DNA from 4 places in the Lysinibacillus sp. 1 U-2021 genome. Region 1 is predicted to be linked to each of the others. Evidence: riboswitches for the same ligand, from Rfam matches in the RefSeq annotation. Region 1 holds a riboswitch; each other region holds the start of a gene.
What was found. Region 1 has a riboswitch for S-adenosylmethionine ahead of metK (methionine adenosyltransferase). Riboswitches for the same ligand answer to the same signal wherever they lie in the genome.

Region 2: another riboswitch for S-adenosylmethionine. It lies ahead of metA (homoserine O-acetyltransferase MetA); the one in region 1 lies ahead of metK (methionine adenosyltransferase).
Region 3: another riboswitch for S-adenosylmethionine. It lies ahead of QH639_RS00400 (methionine ABC transporter ATP-binding protein); the one in region 1 lies ahead of metK (methionine adenosyltransferase).
Region 4: another riboswitch for S-adenosylmethionine. It lies ahead of QH639_RS14200 (YezD family protein); the one in region 1 lies ahead of metK (methionine adenosyltransferase).

What each region holds. Positions count from the first base shown of each region.
Region 1 is NZ_CP123966.1:817,549-822,651, forward strand. It holds gene QH639_RS04355 (alpha/beta hydrolase family protein) at 1-725, shown strand, start outside; gene pckA (phosphoenolpyruvate carboxykinase (ATP)) at 791-2,377, opposite strand; SAM riboswitch class I at 2,767-2,885, shown strand; gene metK (methionine adenosyltransferase) at 3,144-4,340, shown strand; gene QH639_RS04370 (gamma carbonic anhydrase) at 4,520-5,032, opposite strand.
Region 2 is NZ_CP123966.1:235,112-240,214, forward strand. It holds gene QH639_RS01210 (spore germination protein) at 1-157, shown strand, start outside; gene QH639_RS01215 (Ger(x)C family spore germination protein) at 183-1,382, shown strand; gene QH639_RS01220 (hypothetical protein) at 1,383-1,619, shown strand; gene QH639_RS01225 (GerAB/ArcD/ProY family transporter) at 1,651-2,799, shown strand; gene metA (homoserine O-acetyltransferase MetA) at 2,839-3,774, opposite strand; SAM riboswitch class I at 3,898-4,009, opposite strand; gene QH639_RS01235 (nucleotide excision repair endonuclease) at 4,213-4,584, shown strand; gene QH639_RS01240 (hypothetical protein) at 4,637-5,023, opposite strand; gene QH639_RS01245 (TrmB family transcriptional regulator) at 5,046-5,103, opposite strand, start outside.
Region 3 is NZ_CP123966.1:83,547-88,649, forward strand. It holds gene gcvH (glycine cleavage system protein GcvH) at 1-39, shown strand, start outside; gene QH639_RS00390 (toprim domain-containing protein) at 131-472, shown strand; gene QH639_RS00395 (thioredoxin family protein) at 487-798, shown strand; SAM riboswitch class I at 855-958, shown strand; gene QH639_RS00400 (methionine ABC transporter ATP-binding protein) at 1,041-2,069, shown strand; gene QH639_RS00405 (methionine ABC transporter permease) at 2,059-2,727, shown strand; gene QH639_RS00410 (MetQ/NlpA family ABC transporter substrate-binding protein) at 2,796-3,647, shown strand; gene QH639_RS00415 (response regulator) at 3,860-4,732, shown strand; gene QH639_RS00420 (HEAT repeat domain-containing protein) at 4,729-5,103, shown strand, end outside.
Region 4 is NZ_CP123966.1:2,755,139-2,760,241, forward strand. It holds gene QH639_RS14185 (phosphopantothenoylcysteine decarboxylase domain-containing protein) at 1-481, shown strand, start outside; gene QH639_RS14190 (TetR/AcrR family transcriptional regulator) at 584-1,186, shown strand; gene QH639_RS14195 (DUF418 domain-containing protein) at 1,170-2,264, shown strand; SAM riboswitch class I at 2,435-2,530, shown strand; gene QH639_RS14200 (YezD family protein) at 2,601-2,756, shown strand; gene QH639_RS14205 (flavin reductase family protein) at 2,847-3,332, opposite strand; gene QH639_RS14210 (VOC family protein) at 3,482-4,267, shown strand; gene QH639_RS14215 (amphi-Trp domain-containing protein) at 4,640-4,918, opposite strand; gene QH639_RS14220 (cold-shock protein) at 5,064-5,103, opposite strand, start outside.

The DNA of each region.
Region 1 (5,103 bases):
CAGCTATACGTTTAACGGAAATAACCTATCTTTCAATGGGCTTACGTATAAAAGGACTATTAGCAGAGCCAAAGACAGAAGGTACATATGATGGCTTTTTATATTTAAGGGGCGGCATGCAAAGCATTGGGATGGTAAGACCCTCTCGTATTGCACAATTTGCGGCGCAGGGCTTTATCGTATTTGCCCCATATTATCGTGGGAATCGTGGGGGAGAGGGTCGTGACGAGTTTGCAGGGGCAGACCGTTACGATGCGGTCTATGCCGTAGATGTACTCAAACAATTCTGCAATGACAATATTCATGTTTTTGGTTTTTCACGAGGTGGTATTATGGCTCTGTGGACAGCTATTTTAAGGAGGGATATTACTTCTGTTGTAACATGGGCAGGTGTTTCTGATGCAACAGCCACTTATTGGGAACGTACAGATATGCGCAGGATGATGAAGCGCGTTATCGGAGGAACACCTAATCGTGTACCAGAAGCGTATGATGCAAGGACACCTCTTTTTGAGATAGAGCGTATAACAGCTCCCGTTCTTATCATTCATGGCTATCGTGATGAAAATGTGGATATTGAACATGCCAGACAATTGGCATTTTTTTTAGAGGAAGCAAATAAATCATTCGAAACTTGGTATGATCTTACCTATGCACATCAATATCCACCAGCAAAAAATCGTGAAACTGTTCGTGCTCTTTGCAAGTGGATGAAACAGCAATAAAGCATAGAGAAAACAAAAAGACAAAGAGAACGAATTAATTGTTCCCTTTGTCTTTTAAATAGATGTTATTTTAATGGACCACCAAGTGTAGTGATGGCTTCAGAAACGTTTGAGAATTTCTTGAAGTTTTCGTTGAATAAGCCTGCAAGCTCAGCAGCTTTTGCATCGTATGCAGCTTTATCTGCCCAAGCTTCACGAGGATTTAACACTTCTGAAGGTACGCCTTCAACCGCTGTTGGAATGTGTAAACCAAACACAGCATCTTGTGTTGTTTCAACATCTGCTAATTTACCATCGATTGCTGCACGGACCATTGTACGTGTATAAGAAAGTTTCATACGGCTACCTGTGCCATATTCGCCACCAGTCCAACCAGTGTTTACTAAGTATACCTGTGCCCCATGCTCGTCAATTTTTTGTCCTAACATTTCTGCGTATACTGTTGCAGGAAGTGGAAGGAATGGAGACCCGAAGCAAGTAGAGAATACTGGTTCTGGCTCAGTCACACCACGTTCAGTTCCAGCAAGTTTAGAAGTGAACCCGCTTAGGAAGTGATACATTGCTTGTTCTTTAGTTAATTTACTGATTGGAGGTAATACACCAAATGCATCAGCTGTTAGGAAGATGATTGTTTTTGGATGACCTGCAACAGAAGGATCAACGATATTTTCGATGTATTGGATTGGATAAGCTACACGAGTATTTTCTGTTAGTGATCCGTCATCATAGTCACAAATACGCGTTTCTGGATCAACAGCTACGTTTTCTAATACAGAGCCGAAGCGAATCGCATTGTAGATTTCTGGTTCTTTTTCAGCAGAAAGGTTGATTGTTTTTGCATAGCAGCCACCCTCAATGTTGAATACACCATTATCAGACCAACCGTGTTCATCGTCACCGATTAGCTTACGATCAGGATCAGCTGATAACGTCGTTTTACCAGTACCAGATAGACCGAAGAATAACGCTACATCGCCAGCTTCACCAACGTTTGCTGAGCAGTGCATTGAAAGAATACCTTGTTGTGGTAATAAGTAGTTCATGATACCAAAGATAGATTTTTTCATTTCACCAGCATATTCTGTACCACCAATTAAAATAATTTTCTTTTCAAGTGATACGATGATGAATGTTTCAGAAGCAGTACCATCAACCGCAGGATCTGCTTTAAAGTTAGGAGCTGAGATGACAGTGAAGTCAGCAACATGAGAAGCTAATTCATCTGCTGTTGGACGGATAAATAATTGATGAGCAAAAAGATTGTGCCATGCGTATTCATTAATAACTTGAATGCTTAATTGTGAATCTTTGTCAGCACCTGCAAAGCCTTTGAATACGAATAACTCGTCACGTTCTTTTAAATATTTTATTACTTTTACATATAGGTTATCGAACACTTCAGAAGAAATCGGTTGGTTGACTTTACCCCAGTCAATTTGATCTTTTGTGCTTTCTTCTTCTACCGTATATTTATCTTTAGGTGAACGACCAGTGTATTTGCCAGTTTCTGCACGAACTGCGCCATCTACTGTTAACATTGCTTCACCACGAGATGTAGCTTTTTCTGCTAATTGTGGTACTGAAAGTTGAACATTAATGTTACCGCCGTTTAATAATTCCTTCAGTTCGTTTGCAATTTCTACTGAATTCATCGATTAAATACCATCCTTTTTTATAGTATTCCCTTGATTTAGAGGGATTTTTTCTTAATTTCAAAAATAGTATAACACAATTGCTTAAATAATCTATACTAATTAAGAAATTATTTTAGAGTTTTTACCACTTTTCAATAAACTGACAAAAAATAATGTTTTTCGAGTAGAATACCATCAATCCTACTGTAATTAGGCACGAAAATTGAGCCACACATATGTTACCACAAGTAGCTAGGTATGTTGTAGGGATTAATTTGCTTCTATTTACATCATCATCCAAGTATGAAAAGTTTTTGTGTAATAAGTTCTTTCCTTTCTATACAGTAATACATAAGAAAATATTTGACAACGTTCGACCTTTTCAGTAACATGAGATTGAACGGATACTCTTATCCCGAGCTGGTGGAGGGTCAGGCCCTGTGAAACCCGGCAACCTGCATGAACTATTTCACGACATGCGTTGGTGCCAACCTGATGCAAGGGAACATCCCTTGAACGATAAGAGTGAAAGGTTACGCAGTCATTATTCCTTTCCTCATGTAAAGTAACGTGAGAAAAGGATTTTTTTATTGTTAAAAATCAATGTAAAGGTAAGTATATGTAGTTCTTTCCTTATTATAATGACGGATCTTTCGAAATCCTCGTGTTAAAAGCAGCAGTAACGGCTTGAGAGTTCAATCCTTAGGAGCGGACTTGACATGGGTAATGAGTACCGTATTCATACACAACTACTTATTGTAAGAGTATTTAGGAGGAAAACCAAATGACAAACCGTCGACTGTTTACATCAGAGAGTGTAACAGAAGGACATCCAGATAAGATTTGTGACCAAATCTCGGATGCCATTTTAGATGCTATTTTAGCAGAAGATCCAAATGCACGTGTAGCGTGTGAAACAACTGTAACAACAGGATTAGTATTAGTAGCAGGAGAAATTACTACTTCTACTTATGTGGATATTAAAGGTATTGTTCGTGACACTGTAGCTGAAATTGGCTATACACGAGGTAAATATGGCTTTGATGCAGAGAACTTAGCGGTGCTTGTGGCAATTGGCGAACAATCACCTGATATTGCTCAAGGTGTTGATCAGGCATTAGAGGCACGTGAAGGCTCTATGACAGATGCTGACATAGAAGCAATTGGTGCTGGTGACCAAGGCTTAATGTTTGGCTATGCATGTAATGAAACACCAGAGCTAATGCCATTACCAATTAGCTTGGCACACAAATTAGCACGCCGTTTAACAGAAGTACGTAAATCAGGGGAACTTGCCTATTTGCGTCCTGATGGTAAAACGCAAGTAACGATTGAATATGATGACAATAATGTACCGGTTCGCGTGGATACAATTGTTATTTCAACACAGCATGATGAAGAAGCAACACTTGAACAAATTCAAGCAGATTTAAAAGAATTTGTTATTGCACCAGTTGTACCGAGTGAATTATTAGATGCTAATACGAAATACTTCATCAATCCAACTGGCCGTTTTGTAATTGGTGGGCCAAAAGGTGATGCTGGATTAACAGGGCGTAAAATCATTGTTGATACATACGGTGGTTATGCACGTCACGGTGGTGGTGCCTTCTCAGGTAAGGATGCAACCAAGGTAGACCGTTCGGCGGCATATGCAGCACGTTATGTAGCGAAAAACATCGTAGCAGCTGGCTTAGCAGAGCGTGCTGAAGTGCAACTTGCCTATGCGATTGGCGTTGCTCAGCCTGTTTCCATTGCTGTCGATACATTTGGCACAGGTAGAGTGAAAGAAAGCGAAATCGTTGAATGGGTACGCGAGCTATTCGATCTACGCCCAGCAGGTATCATTAAAATGCTTGATCTTCGTCGTCCAATTTATAAACAAACTGCTGCGTATGGACATTTTGGTCGTACAGATTTAAATGTACCATGGGAGCAAATTGATAAAGCAGACGCGCTACGAGAAAAAGCACGTTTATAAACTATTGAACTAAAGTAATGAAGTCATTAGAAAATTATTCTGATGTATTAATAAGCAAAGGGGCAACATTGCTCCTTTTGTTTTTTTTACAAAAATACCTCGCTAGGATTCGTGAACATATTCGGTACACGAAAACGCGAGGGATTTTTTCGTTAGTATTGATTTTTTGTGTAGGTTATTTATTTCTGAAGTGATTTATAATATTGACCTTTTTCTGCGTATTCTCGTACGATGCGTTCCATATCCTCTTTATCTTCAGCATTTAATTCTCGGACAACTTTTGCTGGACGACCTAATGCTAAACTATTTGGAGGAATGACTTTACCAGGAGGTACTAGGCTTCCAGCTCCAATAAATGCACCTTCTCCAATCTCAGCTCCGTCTAAAATAATGGATCCCATACCAATTAAGGCATTTTTGCGAATTGTACAACTATGTAAAGTGACTTGGTGTCCAACTGTTACCTCATCTTCAATAATGAGCGGATATTTTGGGCTTTGGTGTAAACAGCAAAGATCCTGGATACTGACACGTTTACCAATAATCGTTGGGGAAACATCACCACGAATAACCGTATTAAACCAAATAGTTGTTTCGGTGCCAATTGTTACGTCGCCCGTAACAGTTGCGTAATCAGCAATGAAAACAGACGGATCGATCTTTGGCGTTTTATCTTTAAATGGATAAATCATGAAAATCGCCTCTTTTCTTTCTATAATGTAGTATTATCGTATCAAATACGCAACTTTATGGAAATATAAAA
Region 2 (5,103 bases), 580 kb from region 1:
ACCTTATTTAAGCCCATTCGCACCATTGGTATTACAGGATCAGAAGGATGCATTTTTGCTGTTCCCGCGTAGAAAATTACTTACACGACCTCGTTTAGTCAATCAAAAAAATATTGTTAGAGGACATAACTATATCAATCTAAAAGGCAGGAAATAACAACTGGATAAATGAGGAATGGAATATGGCAAAAATAAAATGGATTTGCTTACTATGTATCCTCACAATACTGTTAAGTGGCTGCTGGAGTAAGCGTGAATTAAATGAATTGGCCATTGTCGTAGCATTGGGCATTGACAAAATAGATGAGGAATATGAAATTACGGTTCAAATTGTTGATCCTAGTGAAATTTCAATGCGCCAAGCTTCCACTCAACGCTCTCCTGTCGTTAGCTATCATTCGAGAGGTGAGACCATCTTTGAGGCCATTCGCAAAATGACGACTATTGCAGCACGAAAACCTTATTTTGCCCACCTTCAAGTGGTTGTATTAGGGGAAGATCTCGCAAAAGAAGGCATTAGTGATGCACTTGATTTAATTGTAAGGGACCATGAATTTCGTAAGGATTTCGACGTCATTATGTCTCACGATGCAACAGCAAAGGATGTATTAAATGTACTAACACCCATTGAAAAAGTTCCTGCTAATAAAATGTTAAATTCCCTTGATGTCTCTGAGAAGGCTTGGGGCTCCACAATAGCTGTTAATATTGATGAATTAGTCAATACCTTAAGCAATAAGCATAAAGGGGCATTAATTTCTGCTATTGAAGTTATTGGGGATAAGAAATTAGGGGTAGATCAAACAAATGTGCAACGTGTTAAAACACCTGTGCTATTACGTTATACAGGTTTAGCAGTCTTTAAAGGCGATAAATATATAGGGCTACTGACTGAGAGCGAAAGCAAAAGTATTAGTTTTCTTAATGACAAAATTCAAAGTACGATAGAAATCATCGCCTGTCCTAATAAAGGGACCTTGTCTACTGAAATCACCCAATCCACTACAAAGGTGAAAGGGTCATTTAAAAACGGGAAACCGAAAATCGATGTCCATATTAATGTAGAGCAGAATGTTGGAGAGGTCGAATGTGTTATCGATCTTACCAAAAATAAATCGATTGATTACGTTAATAAAAAAACAGCCCAAGGGATTGATGAACGCATTGAAAAAACTGTAGAGAAAATTCAACAGCAATATGAAGTCGATGTTTTTGGATTTGGGGATGCCCTACATCGGGCAGATCCAAAGCAGTGGAAAAAAATCAAGGATGACTGGACTTCCATTTTTCCAGATTTAGCAGTGGCTGTTCATGTCAAGGTAACTACCCAAGGTTCGGGTACGATGCAAAATTCATTATTAAACAAGCCAAAGGAGGAGTAAATGATGGTGCTAGCCATAGCTATCTTGATCATCGCGATAATTATTGCGCTTATTTTTATTCCAAAGCTAAAAAAGCAACAGGATAGAAAAGCCATTATTGTATTCTCCTTTTTGCTACTTATTGGAACGGCTTTAAATATGGGGATTGCCCTTAAAATCCATATTCCTAGCCCATTAGATTTGATTACCTTTATCTTCACACCGATTAGGGATTACATTGTGTCATTCACAAAATAGAAAGATGGACTAAGAAACGGAGGGTAGCTTGATGGAAAAAGAGATAATTAGTTCAAGACAGTTTACAGTCGTTACCTTCCTCTATTCTATCGGTACAGCGATTTTAATTATCCCTTCGAGTATTACTGGTGCCGCTAAGCAAGATGCTTGGATAGCGGCAAGCATTGGTGTTCTGCTTAGTTTACTGGTACTAAAATTATTTTTAACACTGGCCAATCAAACACCGTCCCTAAACTTTATCGAGGCCAATGAAAAAATACTTGGGCGTTTTTTTGGGAAAATCACAGCAATTTGTTTCCTAATTATGACCTTTCTTTCGGCTGGAGAATTACTCTATTTTATCGGTATTTTCATGAAAACGGAAGTAATGCCAGAGACACCGACATTAGCATTTGCCCTACTGTTCAGCATCCTTATTATGTATGCCGCTTATTTAGGGATTGAGACCTTTGCCCGTTCGGCAGAAATCCTCTTCCCATTGTTTACCTTTATTTTTATTTTTTTCGTCCTTAGTATTACCCCTCAAATTACATTTGAGAATATTCAGCCTCTACTAGAAGCGACCAAAGCATCTATGTTTTATAGTATTGCACGCTTTATGAGTATCTTTTCCTTTCCATTAATTGTATTATTGATGCTCTATCCTACTGGCGTCAATGTACAGCCGTCTGCACAGAAAGGGCTATATATTGGGGCAATTTTTGGCGGAATCGTCTTAGTTACGTTGATTGTCCTATCGATTCTTGTATTAGGTCCTGAAAACACTGCATCAAGGACATTTCCTAGCTATGCCTTAGCACAAAGAATATCTATAGGGAATTTTTTGCAGCGCATAGAAATCATTATGGCATTTATGTGGATTTCGTCTATATATATTCGTACATTTATGTATTTCTATACGACCGTTGTTGGACTTGCACAAATATTGAAGATCAAGGATCATCGTCCACTCATTATACCGATGGGTATAATTGTTATTGGACTTTCTCAAATTGTTCATCCAGATATTGTGCATTCTACTAATTATAATAATGAAATTTGGCCAATCTTTTCCTTTATTTTCACCATTTTATTACCTATACTTTTGCTGATTGTAGTAGTTATTCGCAATCGTAAATCCAAGGCTCAAAATAACGAAACACCTCAGCAGGAAACAGAAAATGACAATCAAAACGTCTAATTTCTTCTAAGCTAGAAAAGAAATTAGACGTTTTATTAATTAAATATGATATTCGATTTCATCTACAAAATCCCATTCATATGGTGTTTCTTGGTAAACATAGTAGTTCAACCAGTTAGAGAATAATAGATGCGTATGGGCACGCCATGTATTCATTGGCACTTGTGTAGGATCGTCATTCGGGAAGTAGTTCACAGGAACGGCGATATCTATGCCCTTCGCCACATCGCGACTGTACTCATCGGCTAGCGTTGTCGCATCATACTCTAGATGGCCCGTAATCATAATATTTTTATTATCTTTTGATTGTACAATAAATACCCCAGCATCCTCTGAATAGGATAATAATCGTAGATCTGGATGATTGCGAACCTCGTCAATCGAAACAGATGTATAGCGTGAATGGGGCGCAGTAAATAAATCACTAAAGCCACGTACCAAATCTACAGTTAAATCTGTAATCACATGGGAATAGACGCCTGAGCATTTAGCAGAGAGCTCAACCTTCCCAATGCCATAATGATGATACAATGCAGCCTGTGCCCCCCAACATATATGTAGCACGGATGTCACATTCTTTTTAGACCAATCCATAATTTCTGAAATTTCCTGCCAATAGTTGACCTCTTCAAAAGCCATTTTTTCTACTGGTGCACCAGTTATAATCATACCATCATAGCGTCGGTGTCGAATCTGATTGAACGTTGTGTAGAAAAGCTGCAAATGGGATTTACTCACATTTTTAGACTCGTGAGTGGCTGTATTCAAAAAGGTAATATTCACCTGTAATGGTGTATTCCCCAATAAACGTAATAATTGGAGCTCAGTTTTTTCTTTTTCAGGCATTAGATTTAATATTAATATATTTAATGGACGGATTTGCTGTGTTTTCGCACGATCTTCTTCCATGACGAAGATTTTTTCCTCACGTAAATGTTCTCCAGCTGGTAAATTTTTCGGAATATTAATTGGCATCTTGCTTTCCCCTCTCTATAATCACTCTCTTTTAGCAAACCTAACTTGCGTACATTGCAACGAAATTAAAAAATCCTCCTCATTCCATACGAGATAGAATGAGAAGGATTTTTTTCACGTCCACTCTTATCTCTCAAAGGAAAAAATCCTTTGCTGGAATTAGCACCTTTCTAACAATCGTTAGAGGTTGCTGAAGCGTCATCGGGCCAAATCCCTCAGCTTCTCTTGATAAGATTATTTAATTATCTTGAATTGTAACACGAACTAGTTAGAATATCAATAATTCATCGAATATTTTGTGATTCATGTGCATGTTCCTTGCTCATTTGATGTACACTAAGCTTGCTATATGTGGTGTTTCTACATTTAAAATTTATGGTAAACATGCCGTAATTATGTTACCATATACTTTTAGTAAGAGAGAGGAACGTGAATAGTTTGATTAAAATTGAATTTCCAAAACCAGATCTAGTAATCCGTCAACGTGAACAAGATTTAAAACCAGGTGATGTGCCAATCACACCTTACTTCGGTTTTATTGACTTCCATAAAATCACACGTGATAAAGGCGGCATTTTCTTATTCTATAATGACAAGAATGAGCTATTGTTTGTTGGGAAAGCACGTAAAATTCGTCAACGTATTAAAAAACATTTCGAGGATAATGTATCTCCGATGAAAAACCATCGTGAAGAAGTGTTCAAAATTGAAGTCTATGAAGTAGAAGACCCAATGGAACGTGAAATTTACGAAACATATGCGATTAATACTTTCCGCTCTAAATATAACGTAGATAAAGTCTTTTATTAGACATCACGTAAAGAAACCGAAATCTCATCTAAAGGGATTTCGGTTTCTTTTATTACATAATGGTCATACGATCAATGGGCGTACTCTGACCGTTTATTCGCAAATCAATGGTATCAAGCTCAGGATTCTTGACGTTGATTTGAAAAACATAGGGCTGAGCCTCTTTCCTTTGCTCGCTGCCTTCTTCTAATTGGATGATAAGCCTATTTCCCTCAACTGTAATACTTGCCAATACATTCCCTTTTGAATAATAAACAAGGTAATATGGAGCATCCTTTTCATGCAATAGTTGTATTCTGTCATTAGAAACGATATTTTTTTGGACATTATCTGGGACAACCGTTAGCTCATGAATCGTTGGTGGATCGGTAGGTGGTGTAGCATTACAGGCTCCTAGCATTAGTAGGCTTATTAAACCTAGCAACACGAATTTTTTCACGTAACTCCCCTTCCTTATACGACTATTCTAAGAAAAAAGCTTTACGCTCCTTAGCAATCCAGTCTTCTAACTCCTGATCA
Region 3 (5,103 bases), 730 kb from region 1:
ATGACAGCAGAGCAATACGAAGAAATGATCGCTGAATAAGACAAGCTATAATCGAAAAACGTCGGAAACTACCGGCGTTTTTTGTTATATAATGACTTATAAGTGGGGATCTCTAAATGGAGGTGGCGTAATGTTCGAGGGAAAATGCTTGATAGTAGAAGGACGCTCAGATAAGCTACAAATTGAGCCTATTTTGAATGAGAATGTTACAATACTATGTACGAATGGTACAATTGGTGTGCATCAATTAGAAGAACTACTGGATCCCTATGAGGGCTGTGAGCTATTTACTTTTTTTGATGCAGATACTTCTGGCGATAAGCTACGTGCATTAATGGACAGACATTATCCAGAAGCTGAGCATCTGCGCACAATGCCAACATATAAGGAAGTAGAAACGACACCAAGAAAAGTGCTAGCGATGATTTTACTGCGAGCACATTTTTCAATCCATAATGAATATATTTTGTAAGGTTGCGTGAGTAAATGGAAGAATGGTCAACAGAGCAGTGGGAAGCGGCTAAACAGTCAGGAGACAAAACTGCATTTTATTTATATACACCGATGTGTGGAACATGTGCAGTGGCATCTAAAATGATGTCCATTATTGAACAATTACTGCCACAGCTACAAATTGGTAAAGCAAATATCAACTTTTTGGAACACATTGCTTATGAGCATCAAATTGAAAGTGTTCCATGTCTACTCATCAGTGATGGCGGAAAAGTGACAGAAAAGATTTATGCTTTTCAATCCGTACCATTTTTATATGAATTGTTAAAAAAATCAATTGACTGAACTTTACTAGCGTGGTAAAGTATCAAATATATTACTAAAACATTAAATATATCGAACTCTTATGAAGAGTGGCGGAGGGAAGTGCCCTATGAAGCCCGGCAACCATCACAATGTGAAAAGGTGCCAAATCACCCAAAGATTTTTCTTTGAAAGATGAGAGAACGGTTTAACGTATTATACGTGACCCCTTCTACTTGTCTGTGAGTGAAGGGGTTTTCTATATGAGAAAAGGAGTATTCGCTATGATCCAGCTTCAAAATATTACAAAGAAATACAAAACAGCAAATGGCGAATTAACGGCAGTCAAAGACGTCAACCTTACTATTAATAAAGGTGAAATTTTTGGCATTATTGGCTATAGTGGTGCTGGTAAAAGTACCATGATTCGTTTATTAAACGGTTTAGAGAAACCGACAGCAGGAACAGTAACGGTGAACAATCAAGAATTTTCATCGATAAAAGGGCAAAAGCTTAGAGCGGCTAGACAAAAGGTAAGTATGATTTTCCAGCATTTCAATTTACTTTGGTCTAGAACAGTTGCCGAAAATATTGCATTCCCTTTAGAAATCGCAGGCTTCCCAAAGGCTCAACGTGAAGCACGTGTGAAGGAATTAATTGCCCTTGTAGGCTTAGAAGGGCGCGATAAGGCATATCCATCCCAGCTTTCTGGTGGACAAAAGCAGCGTGTAGGAATTGCACGTGCATTAGCGAATAATCCAGAGGTTTTACTATGTGATGAGGCGACATCGGCACTCGATCCTGAAACAACGGATGCTATTCTTGATTTACTCGTTGATATAAATGAACGCTTAGGCTTAACTATCGTCCTGATTACCCACGAAATGCATGTCATTCGCAAAATTTGTCATCGTGTAGCAGTGATGGAGGCAGGCGAAATTGTGGAACGTGGTGAGGTATTGCAAGTCTTCCAAGCCCCACAGGCGGCTATTACTAAGAAGTTTGTATCTCAAATTACAGACACTAAGGAAACACAGGATACGGTAGCACAAATTAAAACAAACTATCCAACTGGACAACTTGTCAAACTTATTTTTGTTGGTGAAAAAACAGAACAGCCAGTCATCTCACATCTTGTGAAACAATTTGATGTAGAAGTAAGTATTGTTCACGGAAATATTTCACAAACAAAAAATGGTGCATATGGTACATTGATTGTGCAAATTGATGGCTCTCAGAAAAACGTCACTGAAGCCCTTCGTTATTTAAATACAGTGGAAGTACAGACGGAGGTGATTGAAAATGCTAACTAATCTCTTTCCGAATGTAGACTGGGAAAATATGTGGCAAGCTACGTATGAAACTTTATACATGACAGCTATATCAACGGTTGTGACATTTATTCTTGGGTTAGTCATTGGTATTGTTCTATTTTTAACTAGTCCCAATCAGTTATGGGCAAATAAAATCGTTAACTTTTTAACGGGATCACTCGTTAATATTTTCCGTTCCATTCCATTTATCGTATTAATTATTTTATTAATTCCATTTACGAAGTTGTTACTAGGTACAATTCGTGGTGCCAATGCGGCGTTACCTGCTTTAATTATCGGTGCAGCACCGTTTTATGCTCGTATGGTATTAATTGCGTTACGTGAAATTGATAAAGGTGTCATTGAAGCGGCTCGTTCAATGGGAGCGAAAACTTCTACAATTATTTGGAAAGTATTGGTTCCTGAATCATTACCAGCTTTGATTTCTGGTATCACCGTAACGGCTGTTGCTCTTGTAGGTTATACAGCGATGGCAGGAATTATTGGTGCAGGTGGTCTTGGTAACTTAGCTTTCTTAGACGGCTTCCAGCGAAACCGCCAAGATGTGACATTAATGGCAACTATTTTTATCTTAGTAGTCGTATTTATTATTCAATGGATTGGTGATTTAATTACTGAGAAAATTGATAAACGCTAGCACGAAATTGAGGTTATTCCGGTTTTTACCGCTAACATATTTAAAACAAATAAAAGGGAGTGTCATAAATGAAAAAGTTACTAGCAGGATTATTTTTATCAATACTTGTACTAGCATTAGCAGCTTGCGGTACAGATAAAAAAGAAGATGAAAAATCAGCATCTGGCAATCAAACAGATAGTAAAGAAAACGTAACATTAAAAGTAGGTGCTTCTAATACACCACACGCAGTTATTTTAGACAAAGCAAAACCGATCTTAGCTAAAGAAGGTATTGATCTTGAAATTGAAACATATACAGATTATGTTTTACCAAACCAAGATTTAGAGTCAAAAGATATTGATGCAAACTATTTCCAGCACATTCCTTACTTAGAGCTACAAATTAAAGACAATGGCTATGATTTCGTTAATGCAGGTGGCGTTCACATTGAACCAATCGGTATTTACTCTAAAAAATATAAAACGTTAGAAGACCTGCCTGAAGGCGCAACAATTTTACTTTCTAACTCAGTATCTGACCATGGTCGTATGCTGTCATTGTTAGAGGCTAAAGGCTTAATTAAATTAAAAGAAGGCATTGATAAAACAGCAGCAGAATTAAAGGACATTGAAGAAAATCCTAAAAACTTTAAATTCGATGCAAATACTGCACCAGAAATGCTTGTACAAATGTACGAAAATGATGAAGGCGATGCAGTACTTATCAATTCTAACTTTGCCATCGATAACGGTTTAAACCCAATTGAAGATGCTATTTCTCTTGAAGATAAAGAATCTCCATATGTTAACATCATCGCTGTACGTGCAGGTGATGAAACAAAACATGAAATTAAAAAATTATTAGAAGTATTAACATCTAAAGAAATCCAAGACTTCATTTTAGAAGAGTGGAAAGGTGCAGTAGTACCGGTAAAATAAGAATTAGAAATTTTATAAAAGGGTACATAAGTTTAACGACTTAGGTACTCTTTTTTATTTGTAGTTAAATTGATGAGAAACTATGTATTTTTTATGACGTCTATTTATGTTCAGATATTGTTTAGTCACATTTATTACTATAGTAATGTTGTTAATTTGCGAAATAAATGATAGAAAGTAATAATAAGAAAAAACTAGATGGAGTGATTCTAATGAATGATATAAAATTCACCCATGACATCATGCAAGAACATGAAGTAGAACGCTACTTTAAAATATGGCGAGAAAGTGTGATTAGATCACGCCTTACTATAACAGCAGTCTTTTTAAAAACAGCTAATGCTACACAACTAAATGAAAATGTGAATGATCAAGTTACCTCGTTTTTACAATCAAAAATACGCAAGACAGACTTGCTTTTTCAATTATCCGATGGGGATCATTGGGGCATCTTCTTTTTACAAAGTAGTGATGTAGAAGCTAGGGCGTTTTTAAAACGAATATTTGCCATCTTAAAAGCAGAACGGAAGTTCCAACAGATTGCATTAAAGGCCTCTATAACAGAAATAAGAAATAATAACGTTATTTTTGAAGAGCTGTTAAATAAAAATAAACAGATGTTATCAGGGGATGAGCAATTAACATGGAGTATAGCAGAGGTAAAGGATTACTGTGAGCAACCAACTGAATTAGTGAAAGTTAGTATTATTGAGCAAAACGCCATTTTTAGACAAGTATTAGAGTCAACGCTTAACCAAATAAATATCCCTTATTTTTCTTTAGAGGTAAAGGTTTATGAGGATGGCTATAGCTTTTTGCAATCGGATGATTATAAATCGGGGCATATGCATCTAATTCTTATGAATGATATTTTACCGCTAAAAAATGGCTTAGAAATATTGCATATCTTACGACATATGCCAAATGAAAAGAAATTTATTATTTATATGATGTCAGAACGCAATTCTGAAGGGGCAGCGCTTAATGCTTATGAGGGCGGTGTTGATGAATATATTGTCAAACCATTTAATTTACGTTTGCTAGAAGCCAAAATTAAAAGAACGTTTGCGAGGTTTTGGTTATGATTAAGCTGACTATTTCGACGCTTTTAGCAATAGTTTCCTTCTTATTAGTTGTGCTCTTTATCTTTTTAATGTATTTACTTGTTCAGCGACAGCGTGAAAGCTATTTTGAAAAAGTTTGTGACCGTTATTTACAAAATTATTCTCAACTTTGGTATGATTACTTATTCAATAACGCATTTTTTAGTATCGTATTAGTACCTCGAGGAAGCCCCCAAGTAGAAGCTATTGAAAAAATTTTTTCATCCTATTTAAAGAATATAAGGAATGAACAGGTGGAATTAAAAATTAAACAATTCTCCAATCAATATTTAAAAGCATTCTACGAAAAAGATTTATCCAGTAGACGATGGAGTATTCGAATGAATGCCCTC
Region 4 (5,103 bases), 1.9 Mb from region 1:
TATGACATTGATTCAATTTGAAGGCATAGAGGATTTAGGACAAAAGGTGCGTCATGCAGTTCAACAACAACATGTCGATATCGTCATTATGGCGGCTGCGGGCTCTGATTGGGTCATTGACAAAGTATATGATCAATCAGGTAATTTAATGGAGGAAACGGGGAAAATGCCTTCTGACGAACCACCTATTATTCATTTTAAAAAAGCACCAAAAGTATTAGGTCAAATTAAGGGATGGCAACCGAATGTAACGTTAGTAGGCTTTAAGCTCGAAGCAACGAATGATGAGGAATTCTTGTTAGCTCGTGCCAGACTGCGTATGGAAACAGCCAATGCACAATTTATGGTAGCAAATAGCTCTCAGTCTTTATATGGGGGGGATGAACCTCATTGGATTGTACCTGCTGATGGACAGCCTCTTAAAGTAATGGGCAAGCAAAAAACAGCAGAAGCTTTAATGATGTATTTACAAAATCAATAAATATGAACTGTGTAGAGAAATATTTCTACGCAGTTTTTTCTTGTCTAAAAGGTTAGCATCCTATAATATTTACTTAACGGTCGGTAAAAAAGGAGGGTAATAATGGGAAATAAAGAACAAACTTTTCAAAAGATTATAGAAATTGCTTATGGGATGTTTGCGGAAAATGGATTTGAAAAAACAAGCTTAGCAATGATTGCTACAGAGGTCGGTATTTCAAAACCAGCCATTTACTATTATTTTCAATCAAAAGATCAATTAATCGCTTTCATATTTGATGAATTGTATAAAGAAATTCAACATGATGTCGCTGTGGAGTATAAAGAGCTTTCTTCTGCTAATTTTAAGGAGGAATTACTTAAGCTAGGCTATAAATCTATTGAGGCACAGGACAAGGACCCTTATTTTAATAAAATATTTAATCAATATGTACTATTAGCGGCCCGCGATGAAAACTATAAAAGACAATTAGTAGAGCTAGAAACAAGCTTTTTAACGAGCTTTGTTGCTATCCTACGATATGGCGTACAGCTAGGCGTGCTAGAGGATACTCCCCATATAGAAGCGAAGGCACAGATGCTAGCCCTCGTCTATGATAATATCGGTAATTTCATGTTAACAGGCAACCAATTGAACTATAGGGCTATTTGGAAGGAGGCAGTGAATAGCGTTATCCAAGGGGGCAAAGATGACAAAAAGAAATGATGATCGGCGCATTGAAGGTCTTGATTTTGCAAGAGCTCTCGCCATGCTTGGCATGTTCATTGTCAATTTTGGCGTCATAACAGGTTCTACAACGAATGGTTCAACATGGTTAATGGCCTTCCAACATCTTTTCGAGGGACGTGCTTCGGCCGTATTTGTCATGCTAGCAGGAATAGGGACAGCCTTAATGACTCGTCAGGCTAGAGAGAGTAAGGACCCAATCCTTCTTCGTCAAAATCGACTTACTTTGTGGAAGAGGGCGCTTTTGTTATTTACGATAGGGATTATATTATATGCAATCGGCTGGACAGGAGATATCTTACATTATTATGGCGTGTATATGTTTGTTGCTGCTTGTTTGATTGCCCAATCCAAGAAAATGATGATCTTCATAATTGGTGCCATCCTTATCCTTTCACAATGGCTTCAAATTCAATTTAGTTACCTTGCTGGTTGGCATCCAACATATGTGCTACTAGAGTATCTTGATTTTTGGACACCAGCTGGATTTATAAGAAATTTGATGTTTAATGGCTATCATCCACTATTCCCCTGGATTTGCTTCTTTCTGATAGGGATGGTAATGGGCACATTAGATTTAACAAATCATACATTAAGAAAAAACTTACTGGTGATAGGCTTATTGCTAGTCATCGTGACTGAGACTTGTTCAACGTTATTCATTAAGATGACAACCATTCATTTATTAGATGTAGAGAGTGCATTGTATTTATTTGATACAGGACCGATTCCACCGAATATGATGTATGTCCTCTCTAATTCGGCTTCGGCTATTGTTATCATTGTTGGCTCCATCTATCTTGTAGAGACATGTAAAAATAAAGTTATTCAATCTTTCATATTAACTGGACAAATGTCTTTAACGCATTATGTTGGCCATGTTGTTATAGGCATTGGAATACTAATTATTTGCCAAAAGCTGGAGAACCAAACACTTGCTTTTTCCATGCTGTATGCCTGCTGTTATTTTTTAGGATGTGTCGTGGTTTCTGTATGGTGGAGGACTAAACATCATCGAGGCCCACTTGAATTCATGATGAGGAAATGGAGCTTGTAATAAATTAATGGATTGCCATCTATTTCTCACTGACTAGGCATAAAATACTTTAGGTATAGGGAGTCTTTTAATCTAAACGACATATTGCATAGTATTCAACTAGGTTTTCTAATATTTTGTATTGACATTCCTATAGCAGAATTATAGAATTATTTTCAAGAAACGCAGTACTCTTATCAAGAGAGGTGGAGGGACTTGGCCCAATGAAGCCTCGGCAACCGAACAACAGGTGCCAAATCCAACAGATGGTGTCTGAGAGATAGGAGGGGCTATCAATCAGTTTGATGCGTTGGCCTCTTTATGAACAATAAGGATAAAAAAGAAGGGGTGTATCGTATGGCTCAGTCAGTAAAAGTAGATGATAAGAAACTAGAGGCAATTGCGAAGGCGATTCAAAATCTTGAATTTGGTGAAGTGCATATTACGATTCAAGATGGTGTGATTGTGCAAATTAATAGGCTTGAAAAGCAGAGATTTCCGCAGAAAAAATAACAATGATTTCAGTAGAACTTATGTCAAACGGCCACCTATAAGCATGAAGGATTTCCTGTGCTTACAAGTGGCCCTTTTTTTGTGTAAAGGCTAGCTATAAAAGCTTTTTGGTATGGGACCGATATGACGGCGATGATAAAGCAAAGGCTCTTTTTGAGCATTTGTAATGTCTACGACCTGCCCAATAAAAATGGTATGGTCGCCAGCATCGATTTGCTGAAATGTTTTACATTGTAAATTAGCTGCTGTATCATGTAAAATCGGTAGTCCTAAAGAGGAAGTTGACCATTTTGCTTGTGCAAAGCGATCAGGGATTTTACTGGCAAATAGTGTACATAAATGCTCTTGATCACTCGCTAAAATATTGACCGCAAAATTTGGCGCAGTCGTGAAATAAGGATGGAGCTGAGATTTTTTATCGAGTGACCACAAAATAAGGAGCGGGTCGATTGAAACAGATGCAAAGGAATTGACGGTTAAGCCAATCGGTTTTGTGTCATGACATGTCGTGACAACTGTTACGCCTGTAGGATAATTACCTAATGCCAATTTAAAAGCAGCTACTAAATCTGTCATTCAAATCACCTCTTTATGAAATTAGTGAACGGAGTTTGTAGGTAAACGAAACTTTTTTTCATATCCTACTAGTAACTCCTTTTCTTGAGTAAATTTTAAACTAATCAAACATACAGGTAAAGGTAATGGGGAAAGAAAGGGGAATGGCCATGACTTTATATTTTGATCATTTGGTTCATCAAGTGGAATCACCAGAAAATATAAAGGTTTTCTTCAATAAACGAAATGTCCATACAGTGAATGGTGGGCAGCACACGATGTGGGGGACTTATAATACGTTAAGCTACTTTGGCTTAAGCTATATTGAACAAATTGCTATCTATGATCGTGATTTATTTGAGCAAGCGGCACAATACCCATATTCCCTACATTATACGTTTAAACGTGACCAAGAGCGCCAGGGATTTTCTCGAATTGCTCTGCGCACAAAAAATATTGAGGAAGAGGGTCGACGCTTGCGAGCATTGGGCTATGAAGTATATGGACCAGATGCATGTAGCAGAACAAGACCAGATGGCACTGTGGTAGAATGGAAGCTATTGCATTTTGGTAAGCCAGATCTGCCAATTGATTTTCCATTTTTGATTGAATGGGCGGAGGCAGATGAAGAGCGTTTGGTTCAATTAAAGGCAAGTGGTGCCATTGATGTCAAACAGGCTATAACCATGGAATCCGTCCAATTCTACGTCAAGGACATGCAGGCAACAGTACAACTGTGGCAAGAGGTGTTACAGCTACCAGTGCCTACGCAATATGAGCAGTATATGTCACTACAGCTACCGAATATGCGTTTAGATTTCTATGAGGAAGAGAGCGCGATGACAATGACACTTGGTCATGTCAAAGAGGGACCATTTGGTGTGACATTAAAGGATTCTAAACGAACAAAAGAAACTTTAGTTTGCCCTGGTGCTTTTTATTGGATAAATCGATAAGGAGAAAAGGCTGGAACATCACTAACAGGGACCTTCATTAAGCCGAATAATCTTTACATTAACAAACATGATAACTAGAAAAACCGAACTATTCCGAAACACTTCGTAAGCGTTTTAGTGGATAGCTCGGTATTTTTATGGGCTGAAACACTTTTGCTCCCGCCTTTTTACATAAGTATTGAAAAACAAAACCATCAATAGAATTTATTATGCTGGCTACTTGCTTTCCTGTGAATTTAGCGTTATAGAGGAGACCCCTGGAGCGAAATCACCCCCTCACCTTGCTAAAAAGTTTTAGCAGTGACATGATCTTTAATTCAACAATATGGAAAAATCCACTTCATCAGAGAAGTGGATTTTCGTTGCCAATTATTATTCAATTGTCATTTTTTTCGGTGTTTCTGTACCTGTATACCAATCAAATTCAATTTCAAATGAATGCTTGTCGCCCTTTTTTGTATAGGAGTATTCGATTTTGAGCTGTTCACTTGGGCTGACAACTGTTGGCTCTGTGTCTTGAACAAAAGTGAATTCACCATTTTCTTTAAGCTTTTTTGCAATCGTTTCCAGTGTTGCTGCAAATTCTGCTACACTTTGTCGTTCTTTATGCTTCAAAATAACTTCAGTCATGGGTTTATTTTGTTTTTGCATCGAGATCCCTCCTTACGTATTGTTACTTCTATTATAACATGGAGGGGGCATTCAGCTTATAAAACAATACAAAAAGCGGATGAAGGAAACGATGCATTTCCTAATCTGCTGCTAATCTGGAACTACATGGATAGCCCCATTATGCTTATAGTTTTACAACATTTGATGCTTGGGGTCCACGATTG